DNA from 2 places in the Erwinia rhapontici genome. Region 2 is predicted to be linked to the other one. Evidence: predicted binding sites of a transcription regulator. Region 2 holds the regulator's gene; the other holds the start of a gene.

Region 1 (7,594 bases), 740 kb from region 2:
ATACATCTCCAGCTTAGGGAAGGTCTGATGAAGCGTAGGAATAATCTGCGGCAACAGATACGGGCCAACGGTCGGGATCAGCCCAATGTGCAGCGGGCCGGACATCGCCTCGCCTTGCTGGCTGGCCATCTCTTTCAGGACCTTGACCTCCCGCAGCACAGTCCGGGCCTGATCCACCAGCAGCAGACCTGCCTGAGTGAATAATACCTTGCGGCTGGTACGTTCCAGCAGCATCACCCCCAGCTCATCTTCCAGCTTGCGAATCTGGCCGCTTAACGTTGGCTGACTCACATGGCAGGCATCGGCTGCACGACGAAAATGGCGATGTTCTGCCAGCGAAACCAGATACTCCAGATCACGAATATTCATCTTATCCTCTTTTTCACGATAGCCCGTGACGATAGATAGCATAGCAACCAACGATTATCCCTATCAAGCCTGAATGATAATAATGTGCCGGTGCCAAAAAGGGGCACACCAAATTCAATCACCTTGAGGTCTTTTATGTTTGCAAGTCAGGAAGGTAAGTCCATCCCGCAGGTCACTTTTCACACACGTCAGGGCGACAGTTGGGTCGATGTCACTACTGATGAGCTGTTTAAAGACAAAACCGTGATCGTCTTTTCACTGCCGGGGGCTTTTACTCCTACCTGCTCCTCCAGCCACCTGCCGCGCTATAACGAACTCTCGGATGTGTTCAAAAAACATGGAGTGGACAGTATCCTGTGCGTCTCGGTTAACGATACTTTTGTGATGAATGCCTGGAAGGCCGATCAGAACGCCGGACACATTACCTTTATTCCTGACGGTAACGGTGAGTTCACCCGTGGCATGGAGATGCTGGTTGAGAAAGCCGATCTCGGCTTCGGTCCGCGTTCATGGCGTTACTCGATGCTGGTACGCAACGGTGTGGTAGAGAAGATGTTTGTAGAACCTAACAAGCCGGGCGACCCGTTTGAAGTGTCTGATGCAGACACCATGCTGCGCTACGTCGCACCAGAATTTAAAGTGCAGGAATCCGTTTCCCTGTTCACCAAACCAGGCTGTTCATTCTGCGCGAAAGCCAAACAGATGCTGTTAGATCGTGGAATTCAGTTCGAAGAGATCGTGCTGGGCCAGGATGCCACGACCGTCAGTTTGCGCGCCGTTACTGGCCGTGCCACTGTGCCGCAGGTGTTTATCGGTGGTCGCCATATTGGCGGAAGCGATGATTTAGAGCAGTTCTTTACGGCATAAACCGAACAGGGATGGGCATACCCATCCCCTATGTCATCCCAGGGGTCAGGCATACCTGACCCTATGCATGCCTGACACAAAAGGCATTACGCCAGACGCTGTTTCGCTTCAGTAATCGCTTTTGATACCTGATGCGGAGAGACACCGCCTTTCGCGTTACGCTTATCCAGGCAAGATTGCAGAGACAGGAACGGGTACACATCCTCTCCGATCACACTGCTGAACTTCTGTAAATCACCCAGCGTCAGCGCTTCCAGCGCCACACCCTGTTTAATCGCTTCGACCACGGTTTCACCTACAATATGGTGCGCTTCACGGAATGGCACGCCTTTCGCGACCAGATAATCCGCCAGCTCCGTCGAATTCGCGTAACCCTGCTCAGCGGCTTCCTGGCAACGTGGGCGTTTCACCTGAATACCATCCAGCACCAGTGCGGCCATATGCAGGCAGTCAGACCAGGTATCGAGCGCATCAAACAGCCCTTCTTTGTCTTCCTGCATATCTTTGTTATACGCCAGAGGCAGACCTTTCAGGGTCATGCTCATCGCGGTCAATGCGCCCTGTACGCGGCCGACTTTGCCACGGATCAGCTCCAGCGCATCCGGGTTTTTCTTCTGCGGCATCAGGGATGACCCCGAAGTGACCTTATCGGACAGCTCAACGAAACCGGATTCGCCGGTGTTGAAGAAGATCAGATCTTCCGCGAAACGCGACAGGTGAACCATGCCGATGGACGCATCAGACAGCAGTTCCAGCACATGGTCACGGTCAGACACGGTGTCCAGGCTGTTACGGGTCGCGGAGGCAAAACCTAACCAGCCTGCCAGTTGCTCACGGTCGATTTCGTACGCGGTTCCGGCCAGTGCGCCACAGCCCAACGGGCTGACGTCAAGACGCTTCAGCGTATCCTGCAGGCGGCTTTCATCGCGTGCCAGCATCTCAACGTAGGCCAGGCACCAATGTGCAAACGTCACCGGCTGGGCACGTTGCAGGTGGGTATAGCCCGGCATGACGGCGTCCTGATTGGCTTCCGCCGTCGCCACCAGCGCCTGCTGGAACTGGCGTGTGGCGATCAGCAGTTCGCTGACCTGCGCTTTACACCACAGTTTCAGATCGGTAGCGACCTGGTCATTACGGCTACGGCCAGTGTGGAGTTTTTTACCCAGCGCACCGACCTTGTCAATCAGTTTGCCTTCCACCCAGCTGTGAATATCTTCGGCATCGCTTTCCAGAATTTGCTGTGGGTTCGCGCGCACGTCTTCCAGCAGAACATTCAGCGCCACTTCCAGCTGCTGCTGTTCTTCTGTGGTTAATACATTGACCGTCACCAGCGCTTTGGACCAGGCAATGGAACCAGTGATGTCCTGCTCTGCCAGACGATAGTCGAAGCGCAGTGAGTCATTGAAGAGCTTGAAACGTTGATCTGCTGCCTGCGTAAACCGTCCACCCCAAAGTGCCATGATGCGTACTCCATTCAAATAATGTAATAAGGGCGGCACATGTGCCGCCCCTACGAATACCTGTAGGGACGAGTTGCCTCGCCCAAAAAATTACTTCTTCTCGTTCAGCGCACGGATGCGTGACGAGAGTGAGAACAGACGGATAAAGCCGCCAGCATGACGGTGATCGTATACTTCATCTTCACCGAAGGTCGCAAACTCTTCAGAGTACAGGCTGTTAGCAGATTTCTTCTGAATCGCGGTGACCTGGCCTTTATACAGTTGCAGAACCACTTCACCGTTCACTTCTTCTGCCAGGGCAGCGGCGGATGCCTGAATGGATTTACGCAGTGGCGCGAACCAACGACCATCGTAAACCACGTAGGACATTTCCAGGCCCAGCTGCTCGCGCCATTTGAAGCTGTCACGGTCCAGAACCAGCTGCTCAACCGCACGCAGCGCATTCACCATGATGGTGCCGCCCGGGGTTTCGTAACAGCCACGTGACTTGATGCCCACCAGGCGGTTTTCCACGATATCGATACGGCCAACACCGTGACGGGCACCGATAGCATTCAATTTGTCCAGGCAGCCGAACGGGCTTAACGCTTCACCGTTGACGGCAACTACGCGGCCTTTCTCAACGGCAACGGTCACCTGCTCCGGCTGGTCTGGTGCTTCCAGCGGATCCACGGTCCATACCCAGCAATCTTTGTTCGGTGCGTTCCACGGGCTTTCCAGCACGCCGCCTTCGGTCGAGATATGCCATGCGTTTTCATCACGGCTGTAGATTTTTTCCAGCGACGCGGTGGTCGGGATATTACGTTCTTTCAAGTAGTCCAGCAGGGCTTCACGGGAACGCAGGTTCCACTCGCGCCACGGTGCCACCACTTTCAGCTGCGGAGCCAGTGCGGTATAGGTGGTTTCGAAACGCACCTGGTCATTACCTTTACCGGTTGCGCCGTGGCACAGTGCATCTGCCCCCACTTTCAGTGCCAGCTCGACCTGAGCTTTAGCGATAATTGGGCGCGCCATTGACGTCCCCAGCAGGTAGGTGCCTTCATACAGGGCACCAGTCTGAAGCACCGGATACACGTACTCGCTGATGAACTCTTCCCGCAGGTCCACAACGTGGCATTCGGATGCACCGGATTGCAGCGCTTTCTGCTCTACACCTTCCAGATCGCCACGTTCCTGACCGATATCGGCCACGAATGCCACCACTTCACAGCCGCCGTAGTTCTCTTTCAGCCACGGAATAATGGCCGAAGTATCCAGACCGCCGGAGTAAGCCAGTACGATTTTCTTGATGCTTTTATCTTGCATTGTCTCTTCCTTCAATTTCCCATCATCTTTCACGCTGCAACTACGTTGGCTTCCTACACTCACCCCAGTCACTTAGTGAACTAAGCTCCCGGGGATTCATTCCGTCGCCGCCTTGCTGCAACCCGAAATTTTTCGGGAAAGGTTTATAATTAAGCGAGGATACGGGTGCCAATAGACACGCCGTTAAACAGGGCTGGCAGCTGTTCAGCATGGCGCCAGCTGGCAATATCTACCGGACGGCCCAGGGTACGGGCAGCGTCCAGTGCGGCATTCACCTTGACGATCATGCCGTCAGTGATCACGCCATCAGCAATCAGCTGTTCCGCTTTCTCCGCCGTCATCTCTTCAATGCGTTGTTTATTGGCATCGAGAATACCACTCACGTCAGAGAGCAGAATCAGGTCTGCACCCAGAGTGGCGGCCAGCGCCGTCGCGGCCTGATCGGCGTTAACGTTCATCAGCAGGCCATCCTGAGTAATACCTATCGAACTCACGACTGGCAGATAACCCGCCTCCAGCAGTGTGGCGATCAACCGTGGCGATCCCGGTGTTGCCAGGCCCACGTGCCCGAGTTCATCATCAAACTGCGCCACATTGACGCTGCCGCCGTCACCGAGGCACAGGCCAACGGCATCAATGCCATGTTTTTTCGACCAGGCCAGCAGGGTTTTGTTCGCCGTCCCGGCCAGTGCGCCGGTAATAATGTCAATCTGATCGGCGGGTGTCACGCGCAGGCCGTTTTTCTTCTTCACCGGCAGCGCAAGCTTAGTCATCAGCTCATCCACCAGGCAGCCACCACCGTGAACAATCAGCAGTGGGCGTTGGTGGGCAGCACGGTAGGTCACCAGGGCGTCAAACAGCCGCTCCAGCGCTTCTTCGCTGTCCAGCAACACACCACCCAACTTGATAATTAACGGATTTGTCATGAAAGTCACTCGCTCACTGTGAGTCATTGCGCTTCAGGGCTGCCAAAACGCCTGTTGAACTGCTACCGTGGAAGACAAATTTATCGGTTTCCATCCGGTCGTCGTTAATGTATTTTTATTCACTATTAATGCATGAATATTGATACTATCCTAACTCAAGGACTGTCAACAGTGAAGACAAAATTACCCCCTTTTATCGAGATTTACCGCCAGTTGATTGCTACGCCATCAATCAGTGCAACCGACAGTGCGCTCGATCAGAGTAATCAGACTTTAATCAATTTACTGGCCGGCTGGTTCCGCGATATTGGCTTCAGCGTGGAAGTCCAACCCGTTCCCGGTACGCGCAACAAATTCAATATGCTGGCGAAGAGCGGCCACGGCGCCGGCGGGCTGCTGCTGGCGGGTCATACCGATACCGTTCCCTTCGACGATGGCCGCTGGACGCGCGATCCCTTTACCCTGACCGAGCACGACAACAAACTGTACGGTCTGGGCACCGCCGATATGAAAGGCTTCTTCGCCTTCATTTTAGATACCCTGCGTGATATTGACGTTTCAACGCTGAAAAAACCGCTGTATATCCTCGCCACCGCTGACGAAGAAACCACGATGGCAGGCGCGAAGTTTTTCTCAGAAACCACCAGCCTGCGCCCGGACTGCGCCATTATCGGTGAACCCACCTCACTGAAACCGGTTCGCGCCCACAAAGGCCATCTCTCCAATGTGATTCGCATTCAGGGCCAGTCCGGCCACTCAAGCGATCCAGGACGCGGCGTCAACGCCATTGAGCTGATGCACGAGTCGATTACCCAACTGATGGAACTGCGTAATACGCTAAAAACGCGCTACCACCATGACGGATTCGCCATTCCCTATCCGACCATGAACTTTGGCCATATCAACGGTGGCGACGCTGCCAACCGTATCTGCGCCTGTTGTGAATTGCATATGGATATCCGCCCACTGCCAGGCCTGACGTTAAGCGACCTTGACGGTTTGCTGAATGAAGCGCTGGCACCCGTCAGTGCACGCTGGCCAGGCCGCCTGACCGTGGGTGAACTGCATCCCCCGATCCCGGGTTATGAGTGCCCGCGCGAGCATCAGCTGGTACAGGTCGTGGAGAAATTGCTGGGGACAGAAACGGAAGTAGTGAACTACTGTACCGAGGCGCCATTTATTCAGGAAATCTGCCCGACGCTGGTTTTAGGCCCAGGATCGATCGATCAGGCACACCAGCCGGATGAATTTATTGACACGGCATTTATCAAACCTACCCGGGAGTTAATCGCCCAGGTGGTGCATCATTTTTGCCATCACTGAGTAAAAAAGGGGGTAAATGACTGCCAAAACAGCCGTTTGCCACCGATTTCAATTATTCTGGTTGATAAGAATAACTTATCTCACTCCGTTGTAATTAAATTTCATAAATTCCCGCTATTTAGCGTCACGATGCGGCAAATTTAAGTCAATTGACGAATGGTTGCTAACGTGGCTAGATAAAAGGCTAAGTTATGCCCACAAGGGTTATTTATAGCCAAAATAGTTGAAGTTGCAGCAAGGCGGCAAAAGAGCGAGTCCCGATGAGCTTACATTAGTCAGTGATTCGGGTGAGTGAGAGCAGCCAACGTAGTTGCAGCTTCAAGTATGACGGATATTAAAGTTACAAATACAAGAAGGGTGTCAGGGGTCATATGAACGAACAATATTCCGCAATGCGAAGTAATGTCAGTATGCTCGGCAAACTGCTCGGGGATACGATTAAGGATGCACTGGGAGAGAACATCCTGGACCAGGTAGAAACCATCCGTAAGCTCTCTAAGTCATCACGTGCGGGAAATGATGCCCACCGTCAAGAGTTGCTGTCCACGCTGCAAAATCTGTCCAATGACGAACTGTTGCCGGTTGCCCGCGCTTTCAGCCAGTTCCTCAACCTGACCAACGTGGCCGAGCAGTACCACACCATTTCGCCAAAAGGCGAAGGTGCGAATCACCCGGAGCTCTTGGCAAAGACGTTTGAACGCCTGAAGCAGCAGCCGGACCTGACCGAAGCCGCCGTTCGTGAAGCTATTGAGTCCCTGTCGCTTGAACTTGTTCTGACCGCGCACCCGACTGAAATCACCCGCCGCACCTTGATCCATAAGCTGGTAGAAGTGAATACCTGCCTGCAACAGCTGGATCACAATGACCTGTCTGATTATGACCACGGCAAGATCATGCGCCGCCTGCGTCAGCTGGTTGCACAGGCCTGGCATACCGATGAAATTCGTAAATACCGCCCGACACCGGTCGATGAAGCTAAATGGGGCTTTGCGGTCGTCGAAAACAGCCTGTGGGAAGGTGTTCCTCACTTCCTGCGCGAGCTAAACGAACAGGTTGAAGCCGCTTTTGGTTACACCCTGCCGGTTGATTTTGTCCCCGTGAAATTTACCTCCTGGATGGGCGGCGACCGCGACGGCAACCCGAACGTCACGGCCGACATCACTCGCCATGTTTTACAACTGAGCCGCTGGAAAGCGACCGACCTGTTCCTGCGTGATATCGCCGTGCTGGTTTCTGAGCTGTCGATGTCTGAATGTACGCCAGAAGTCCGTGAGCTGTGTGGTAACCCGGAAGCCCTGGAACCTTACCGCGAGATCATGAAAAACCTCCGTGGCCAGCTGATGA
Region 2 (7,594 bases):
AATATCTACCTGCTCCTGCCTTAACCCTCTTGCGCAGACACGGGCTACTGTGTCTGCGTAACTCATGCTATTCTGCCAGTCGTTCTTTCATTCACCGCTTAAGACCATGTTTCTTAAAATTTTGCGTTCAGTGATCTTTGGCCTGATTGTGGCCGGTATTCTTCTGGTAGCCGTACCGAGCCTCAGGCTTGGGGGCGACCTGTTGCCGCGCTCCAGCTCCAGTACCAGCACCACCAGTGAAGAACCTGTCAGTTACAATGCCGGGGTCCGCCGCGCGGCACCTGCCGTGGTCTATGTCTATAACCACAGCGCCAGCGGCTCAACAGATGTCCTGGGCTCAGGCGTAATAATGGATCCTCGTGGCTATATCCTGACCAATAAACATGTGATTAATGATGCCAGTCAGATTATCGTTAATCTGCAGGATGGACGCTCCTTTGAAGCCATGCTGGTCGGGTCAGATACGCTGACCGACCTGGCCGTGCTGAAAATCAATGCCTCCAGTTTGCCGGTGATCCCCATCAACCCGCAACGAGTCGCACACGTTGGCGACCTGGTAATGGCGATTGGTAACCCCTACAACATCGGACAAACCGTCACCCAGGGCATTATCGGTGCCACGGGGCGCGTTGGCCTCAGCCCTTCCCGTCATCAGGATTTCCTGCAAACAGATGCCTCGATTAACCGTGGCAACTCTGGCGGTGCGCTGATTAATTCTCTGGGTGAACTGATGGGGATTAATACGCTATCGTTTGATAAAAGTAGCAACGGTGAAACACCGGAAGGGCTGGGGTTTGCTATCCCCACCAAACTGGCGACTAAGGTGATGGAAAAGCTGATCCGCGATGGTCGGGTGATCCGTGGCTATATCGGTATCACGGGCCAGGAATTCCGACGCTCCAGTGGGCTGGAGACAGGAATAGAGCACCCTCAGCTTCAGGGTATCGTCGTTACCTATGTTAAAGCTGGTGGGCCCGCCGATATTGCCGGTATTCATGTCAATGACACGATTACCCGGGTCAACAACGTTCAGGCGGCTTCACCGCTGGAAACGATGGATCAGGTGGCGGAAATACGCCCGGGAACGGTGATTAACGTAGAAATCAGCCGTGAGGGTAAAAAGATGACGCTGCCAGTCACGGTTCAGGAATACCCGGAAGAGAATCAGACGCAGTAGTTTGACAGACATCCACCCCGGACAGAGCCGGGGTGAACAGCACCGCTACGGGTGCCATATATGAAGGGGTAAGTTACTTAACGAACTCTTCGCCGAGAGTAATATCCTTCTTCAGCGTGTCCAACATGCCATCCAGCGACTGCTGTTCAAACGCACTCAGTGCACCGATCGGACGACGTTCGACAATACCGTTTTTGCCCAGCAGCAACGGCTGTGAGAAGAAACGCGCATACTCGCCATCTCCTTCAACATAAGCACATTCAACAATGTTGCTTTCGCCTTTCAGAGCACGCACCAGAGACAAACCAAAGACCGCAGCCGCGTGGCCCATCGACAAAGTTGCAGAGCCGCCACCCGCTTTTGCCTCGACCACTTCAGTACCCGCATTCTGAATACGTTTCGTCAGTTCAGCGGCTTCCTGCTCGGTAAATGTCACGCCAGGGATCTGCGACAGCAATGGCAGGATCGTCACGCCGGAGTGTCCACCAACCACCGGCACATTGAGTTCTTCAGGCTGCTTGCCTTTCAAGGCAGCAACAAATGTGTTCGAACGAATGATATCGAGGGTCGTGATACCAAAAAGTTTATTTTTGTCGTAAACACCTGCTTTCTTCAGCACTTCAGCAGCAATCGCTACCGTGGTATTGACCGGGTTTGTGATGATACCAATCAGTGCTTTTGGGCTGGTTGAGGCGACCTGCTCAATCAGATTACGCACAATGCCGGCATTTACGTTGAAAAGATCTGAACGATCCATACCAGGTTTACGTGCAACACCAGCAGAAATCAGCACTACGTCAGCACCCTTAAGCGCAGGAGTCGCATCTTCACCGCTGAAACCTTCAATTTTGACTGCTGTAGGGATATGGCTTAAATCAACCGCGACACCGGGGGTAACCGGAGCGATATCATAGAGGGAGAGTTCTGAGCCTGCCGGAAGCTGAGTTTTAAGCAGGAGGGCCAAAGCCTGACCAATACCACCTGCTGCACCGAGGACCGCAACTTTCATCCTAAACTCCTTATTATTTTTTGAACATTACATGTGCCGGGAAATCAGTATACAAATACATCGTGATTGGGCGTTACATTACACCTTTAGCGCGTTGTGGAACAACCTCAACATTATAACAAAGTGTTCACAAAGTGCGCATTTCAGCACGGCGTCAGCACGTTTTTTTTCGCCGATAAAATTTGGTAAACTGTTGCGGAGACGGCCTTGAATGGCTCCGCGCCCGATTTCTCATTTGCATAAACATTCATTTTATTGCATATTAATGTAATATCCCGCTGAGGGTATCCCTTGATAACCCCCCTTTTATCGGTAACCTATGCGTAACCCATCAAAACAAGAAGACCTGATCAAGGCATTCAAAGCCTTACTCAAGGAAGAAAAATTCAGCTCGCAGGGCGAGATTGTCAGCGCACTGCAAGAAGAAGGCTTCGAGAATATCAATCAGTCGAAAGTGTCACGTATGCTGACGAAGTTCGGCGCAGTGCGCACGCGCAATGCAAAAATGGAGATGGTTTACTGCCTGCCAGCAGAACTGGGCGTGCCGACCACCACCAGTCCGCTAAAAAACCTGGTACTGGATATCGACTTTAACGATGCACTGGTTGTGATTCACACCAGCCCGGGTGCCGCACAGTTGATTGCACGCCTGCTGGATTCACTGGGTAAAGCAGAAGGTATTCTTGGAACCATCGCCGGAGATGACACCATCTTTATTACGCCTGCACGCGCCTTCTCGGTGAAGCAACTCTACGATGCGGTGCTGGTACTCTTCGAGCAAGAGTTATAAGGCACCACTGGCGTTAACCTGGCGGCAACACCCGCTGTCCATGCATTTTACTTAGGGCTGATACTGATCGGCCCTTTTTTATTTCCCTGATAAAACAACCAACAGCAGCATATCCCACTCCCTTCTCACCCGGTTCCTTGCGGCTACCACTGCCAAAAATTATTTCAGCAATGTGATCAACCCCTAATAAGCGCACAAATCGCTAATATCACGCAGTGCGATGTTTTTACACGTATTTAACAGGGGCTGGGTAAAATATAAGCGTTTTTTATAACGGCTGGTTATTAAAAATGCCATAACGCCAGAAGAATCCCAACAAAAAATTATTAGCATGCTATTAATTTTTTACGTTATTAGATCTATACTTGTTTTCGTGATGCAAATCACAGTACGTAAAAAGATAAAAACAGTTGACGAGGAAAATATCATGAACGTTAAAACTACTATTGCTGCATTGAGCGTGTTATCTGCGCTGTCATTTGGTTCTTTTGCCGCTGAATCTGTTAACGCCGATCAGGCTAAGAATCTGCAATCTATCGGCGTCATTAGCGTCAGCGGTGTCGCCGGATCGCCGATGGATATCCATCAGGCTCTGAATAATAAAGCAACTGAGAAAGGCGCCAGCGCTTACCGCGTTATCGAAGACTATGAGAACGGTAACTGGCACGCGACAGCGGAATTGTACAAATAATTCAGTCAGTCACCTGGACGTCTATTTATTAGTTAATTAATTAATGAAATACGGTAACCCCAAGTATAAAAAACGCTTTTAAGCCCTTTCGGTTACCGCGAAACCCTAATTCTGGAGTCATCATCATGAAAACCACTTTTACCATCGCTGCATTGAGTCTTGCTTCTGTTCTGTCATTCGGCGCCAGCGCCGCGAATCTGGTGACCAATGAGCAGGTCGCCAGCCAGAACCTGCAATCTGTCGGCACCGTAAGCGTCAGCGGTATCGACGGAACGCCAATGGATATCCGTCATGCGCTGTCAGAGAAAGCGGACCAGCAGGGCGCAACCTCTTACCGTGTCATCGAAGCACGTAACGACGGTAACTATCACGCCACCGCTGAACTGTATAAATAACATCGTATCGGGTGCTGCTGCACCCATCCGTGACATGACTGCGGTCATGATGTTGAATCCGCAGGTTGTTGGTCACAATGAGGAGATTAATCATGAAAATTAAAACAACCATCGCTGCATTGGGTCTGTTTTCTGTCGTCAGCTTTGGCGCATCTGCTGCACAGCTGGTCAACAGCCAACAGGCTGAAAATCTGCAATCTGCGGGGACAATTACGTTGAGTGGCGTGGCGGGTACACCGTCGGATATTCGTCAGCAGCTGTCACAAAAAGCCGATCGTGAAGGTGCCAGTGCTTATCGCATTATTGAAGCACGTAATCAGGACAGCTGGCACGCCACCGCCGAGCTCTATAAGTAATTCCTCGTCAATGCACTGCCCATGATGGGCAGGCCAGACGACCTTTTTGGCCCCGTTCGCCGGGGCCCTTTTTTTGCCCTTTTTACCTGACGTTAAAGCGGAGCTGGCCCTCAAGTTCCTCTTCCGCTTCATCAAAGAGCAAAATCAGTGCGCCATATCGTCGTTTCTGACCACTTCCCAGATGGATAAACTCAATCTCCAGCGGTAGCGGCACCTGCGGCTGAATGATGGCATCCCACAGGCTATCCAAATCGCTTATCACACTCGCCGTTAATGCAAACCGTTCACTGAACTGGCGGTAGAAATGCGCCTGGTCGACAATCACATTAAAATCGAAACTCTCTTTTCTCATGCTGGCTGCTCCGCAGGACACACAACCGGGCGTGGGGCTACAGCCCACCAATATGCAGGGCTTTGACTTCCATAAACTCTTCAAGCCCCAGAACCGAACCTTCCCGCCCCAGTCCGGAGGCTTTGATGCCACCGAACGGCGCCAACTCAGTAGAGACCGCACACTCATTCACTCCCACCATGCCACTTTCCAGCGCGGCAGAGACGCGGAATACCCGCTGCAGATTTTGTGTATAGAAGTAGGCGGCCAGACCAAACTCGGTATCATTCGCCCGGCGGACGACCTCTTCTTCCGTATCAAAACGGAAGCACGCGGCCACCGGACCGAAGGTCTCTTCATGGGCCAGTTTCATGGTTTCATTCGCTTCCGCAATCACGGTGGGTTGCCAGAAATTCCCCCCCAGCGCATGACGCGCACCACCGGTCACCAGCCTGCCGCCTTGTGCCACGGCATCGTTGACATGTTCTTCGACTTTTTTAAGCGCGGAGGCGTCTATTAGCGGCCCGATCACCACGCCCTCTTCCATTCCGTTACCCACCTTCAGCTTTTTCACTTCCTCCGCCAGTTGACTAACGAAGCGATCGTAAACACGGTTATGGATAAAGAAGCGATTCACGCTGACGCAGACCTGCCCGGCATTACGGAATTTATTAGCAATCGCCCCTTTCACCGCCGCATCAATATCCGCATCGTCAAAGACGATATAGGGTGCGTTGCCCCCCAGCTCCATTGAAACCTTTTTCAGCGTCTCGGCCGCATTGCGCATCAGCAACTTGCCAACTTGTGTGGAACCGGTAAAGGAGATTTTCCGCACCTGATTGCTCGCCATAATGGCATCACTGATCGCCTGCGTATCGCCGGCGACTGCATTCAGAACGCCATCGGGCACGCCCGCTTTTTTCGCCAGCGCCAGCAAGGCGAAGGCAGAAAGCGGCGTGTTATTAGCGGGTTTGATCACGCCGGTACAGCCAGCAGCCAGCGCCGGACCCAGTTTGCGAGTCAGCATGGCCATGGGGAAATTCCACGGTGTAATGGCGGCAACCACCCCAACAGGTTCACGCGTGGCAAGAATGCGGCTGCCCGGCTTTGCCGGAGGAATGATTTCACCATTCGCACGCTTCGCCTGTTCAGCAAACCACTGAATGAAGCTGGCAGCATACTCCACCTCGCCCTCTGCCTCTTTTAATGGTTTACCCTGTTCGGCGGTCATCAGACGCCCCAGCCAGGCTTTGTTTTCAAGGATAAGCTGATACCAGCGTTGCAGAATTTCCGCGCGTTGTTTGGCGGTCTGGGCACGCCAGCCCGGGAAAGCCGCTGCCGCTGCCGCAATGGCCTGCTCAGTTTCTGTTTTGCCCGCTTTTGCCACCTGAGCAATCACTTCCCCGGTCGCGGGGTTGAGCACGTCAAAGGTGTTCGTCGCCTGCTGCCAGCGGCCATTGACCAGAAAGCCAGTCTGAAACAGTTCGTTATCCTTAAGCGTTGAGAGGGCCATCGTTGTCTCCTGATACGGTTTTCATTTGCCTGGCAATAAGTATAGATGGCAAATGACGGTCGTTTTATGACGGAGTGGCATCAGAGAAAGGAATCAGGCAAGGAAAAGCGCTGACAGCGGATGCTGTCAGCGAGGTGATCAAATCTCGATCAGGGTATTCTGATATTTTTTCAGCATCGCAGCCAGTCGTGCAACCGGCTCGGTCACACCGATCGGGGCGTCATACTGTTCCAGCTTTTGCTGATAGATCTCAAACTCTGCCAGCAAGCGTTCAAAGTAATGGCGTTTTTTAATTTCACTGCTGGAGGAGATAACCCGGTCAGCGGTATGGCGCATCTGCTTGTGGAACGCAGAGAGATCGGCATTTACGGGCACATCGGCATCACGCATACGTTGATGACCAATGATCAGCGTCAGCGCCAGCCGGTATTTGTCGATGTCACCGGGGAAGATATTCAGCAGCATAAAGAGTTGCTGATAGAGCGCAGGCAAGTGGTTCTCTTTACGCCGTGCCGGGTTAGTCGTCAGCGCAGAGACCGCAGCATACATCAGGCGATTAAGTAGCGTCCGTCCGACGCGTGCTTTCGAGGTATCGCGTATCAGCAGGATCACCAGCAAGGCAACAAAGCAGCCGATCGCCTGGCCGAGCGCACTGTCGAGAAACAAGCTGACTTCAAACTTCATCGGATTATCAAGCGTCAGGATATTAATGGTCCCCACCAGCGCCCCCAGCGTACCGATCTGCCGCCGCTGGATCAGAATGCCGCAGATAAACGCGATGATACCCAGAGCGATGCATAACAGCAGCATACTTTGCTGGGTATTTGGCATCACCACCATGTAATACAGTGACCCCAGAGGAATAGCGACAATCATGCCGTAGAGAAAGTCTTTGGCGACCATGAGCGGGTTGGGCGTGCGCATCGCCAGTGAGGTAATCACTGCCAGCATCACCATCGCACCGCTGCCGGAGGTCCAACCGGTCCACAGCCAGAAGAGTGAACCAACGGCAATCGCGACAAACGTACGTAAGCCGTTAACCAACGCATGACGGTTTTCAGCCGAACGCATTTTGACTACGGGTTCCGCATTCAGGAGATCTTCTTCTATGCGGCTGATACGGCTATTGGTGTGGATCCCTTTCAGCAGCAGCAGATAGCGACTGGCCGCCCCCACCCAGGTGCGAATGGTCGTCGGCGTATTTTTACTGCCGCTGGCGGTAATCACCCTGCGCATCACTTTCATCCGCTTATGGATATCCGCAATATTATTAACCGGCTTTTCGAAGAACAGATGAAACTGGGAAGGAACATATTCTTGCCGGGTGTTCTG

The links. Region 2 encodes ArgR, which controls arginine synthesis, uptake and breakdown. Its sites were predicted from a motif close to ANTGAATAAAAATACANT; they were not measured.
Region 1: a site for ArgR is predicted at 5,034-5,051, ahead of argE (acetylornithine deacetylase). Genes of this name have one in related genera too.

The regions. Positions count from the first base shown of each region.
Region 1 is NZ_CP085627.1:4,844,166-4,851,759, forward strand. It holds gene oxyR (DNA-binding transcriptional regulator OxyR) at 1-369, opposite strand, end outside; gene LJN55_RS22325 (glutathione peroxidase) at 505-1,236, shown strand; gene argH (argininosuccinate lyase) at 1,323-2,696, opposite strand; gene LJN55_RS22335 (argininosuccinate synthase) at 2,787-4,001, opposite strand; gene argB (acetylglutamate kinase) at 4,151-4,927, opposite strand; gene argE (acetylornithine deacetylase) at 5,099-6,250, shown strand; gene ppc (phosphoenolpyruvate carboxylase) at 6,622-7,594, shown strand, end outside.
Region 2 is NZ_CP085627.1:531,144-538,737, reverse strand. It holds gene degQ (serine endoprotease DegQ) at 1-24, shown strand, start outside; gene degS (outer membrane-stress sensor serine endopeptidase DegS) at 107-1,177, shown strand; gene mdh (malate dehydrogenase) at 1,251-2,186, opposite strand; gene argR (transcriptional regulator ArgR) at 2,506-2,976, shown strand; gene yhcN (peroxide/acid stress response protein YhcN) at 3,404-3,667, shown strand; gene yhcN (peroxide/acid stress response protein YhcN) at 3,793-4,062, shown strand; gene yhcN (peroxide/acid stress response protein YhcN) at 4,155-4,418, shown strand; gene LJN55_RS02420 (barstar family protein) at 4,501-4,770, opposite strand; gene LJN55_RS02415 (NAD-dependent succinate-semialdehyde dehydrogenase) at 4,808-6,262, opposite strand; gene aaeB (p-hydroxybenzoic acid efflux pump subunit AaeB) at 6,401-7,594, opposite strand, start outside.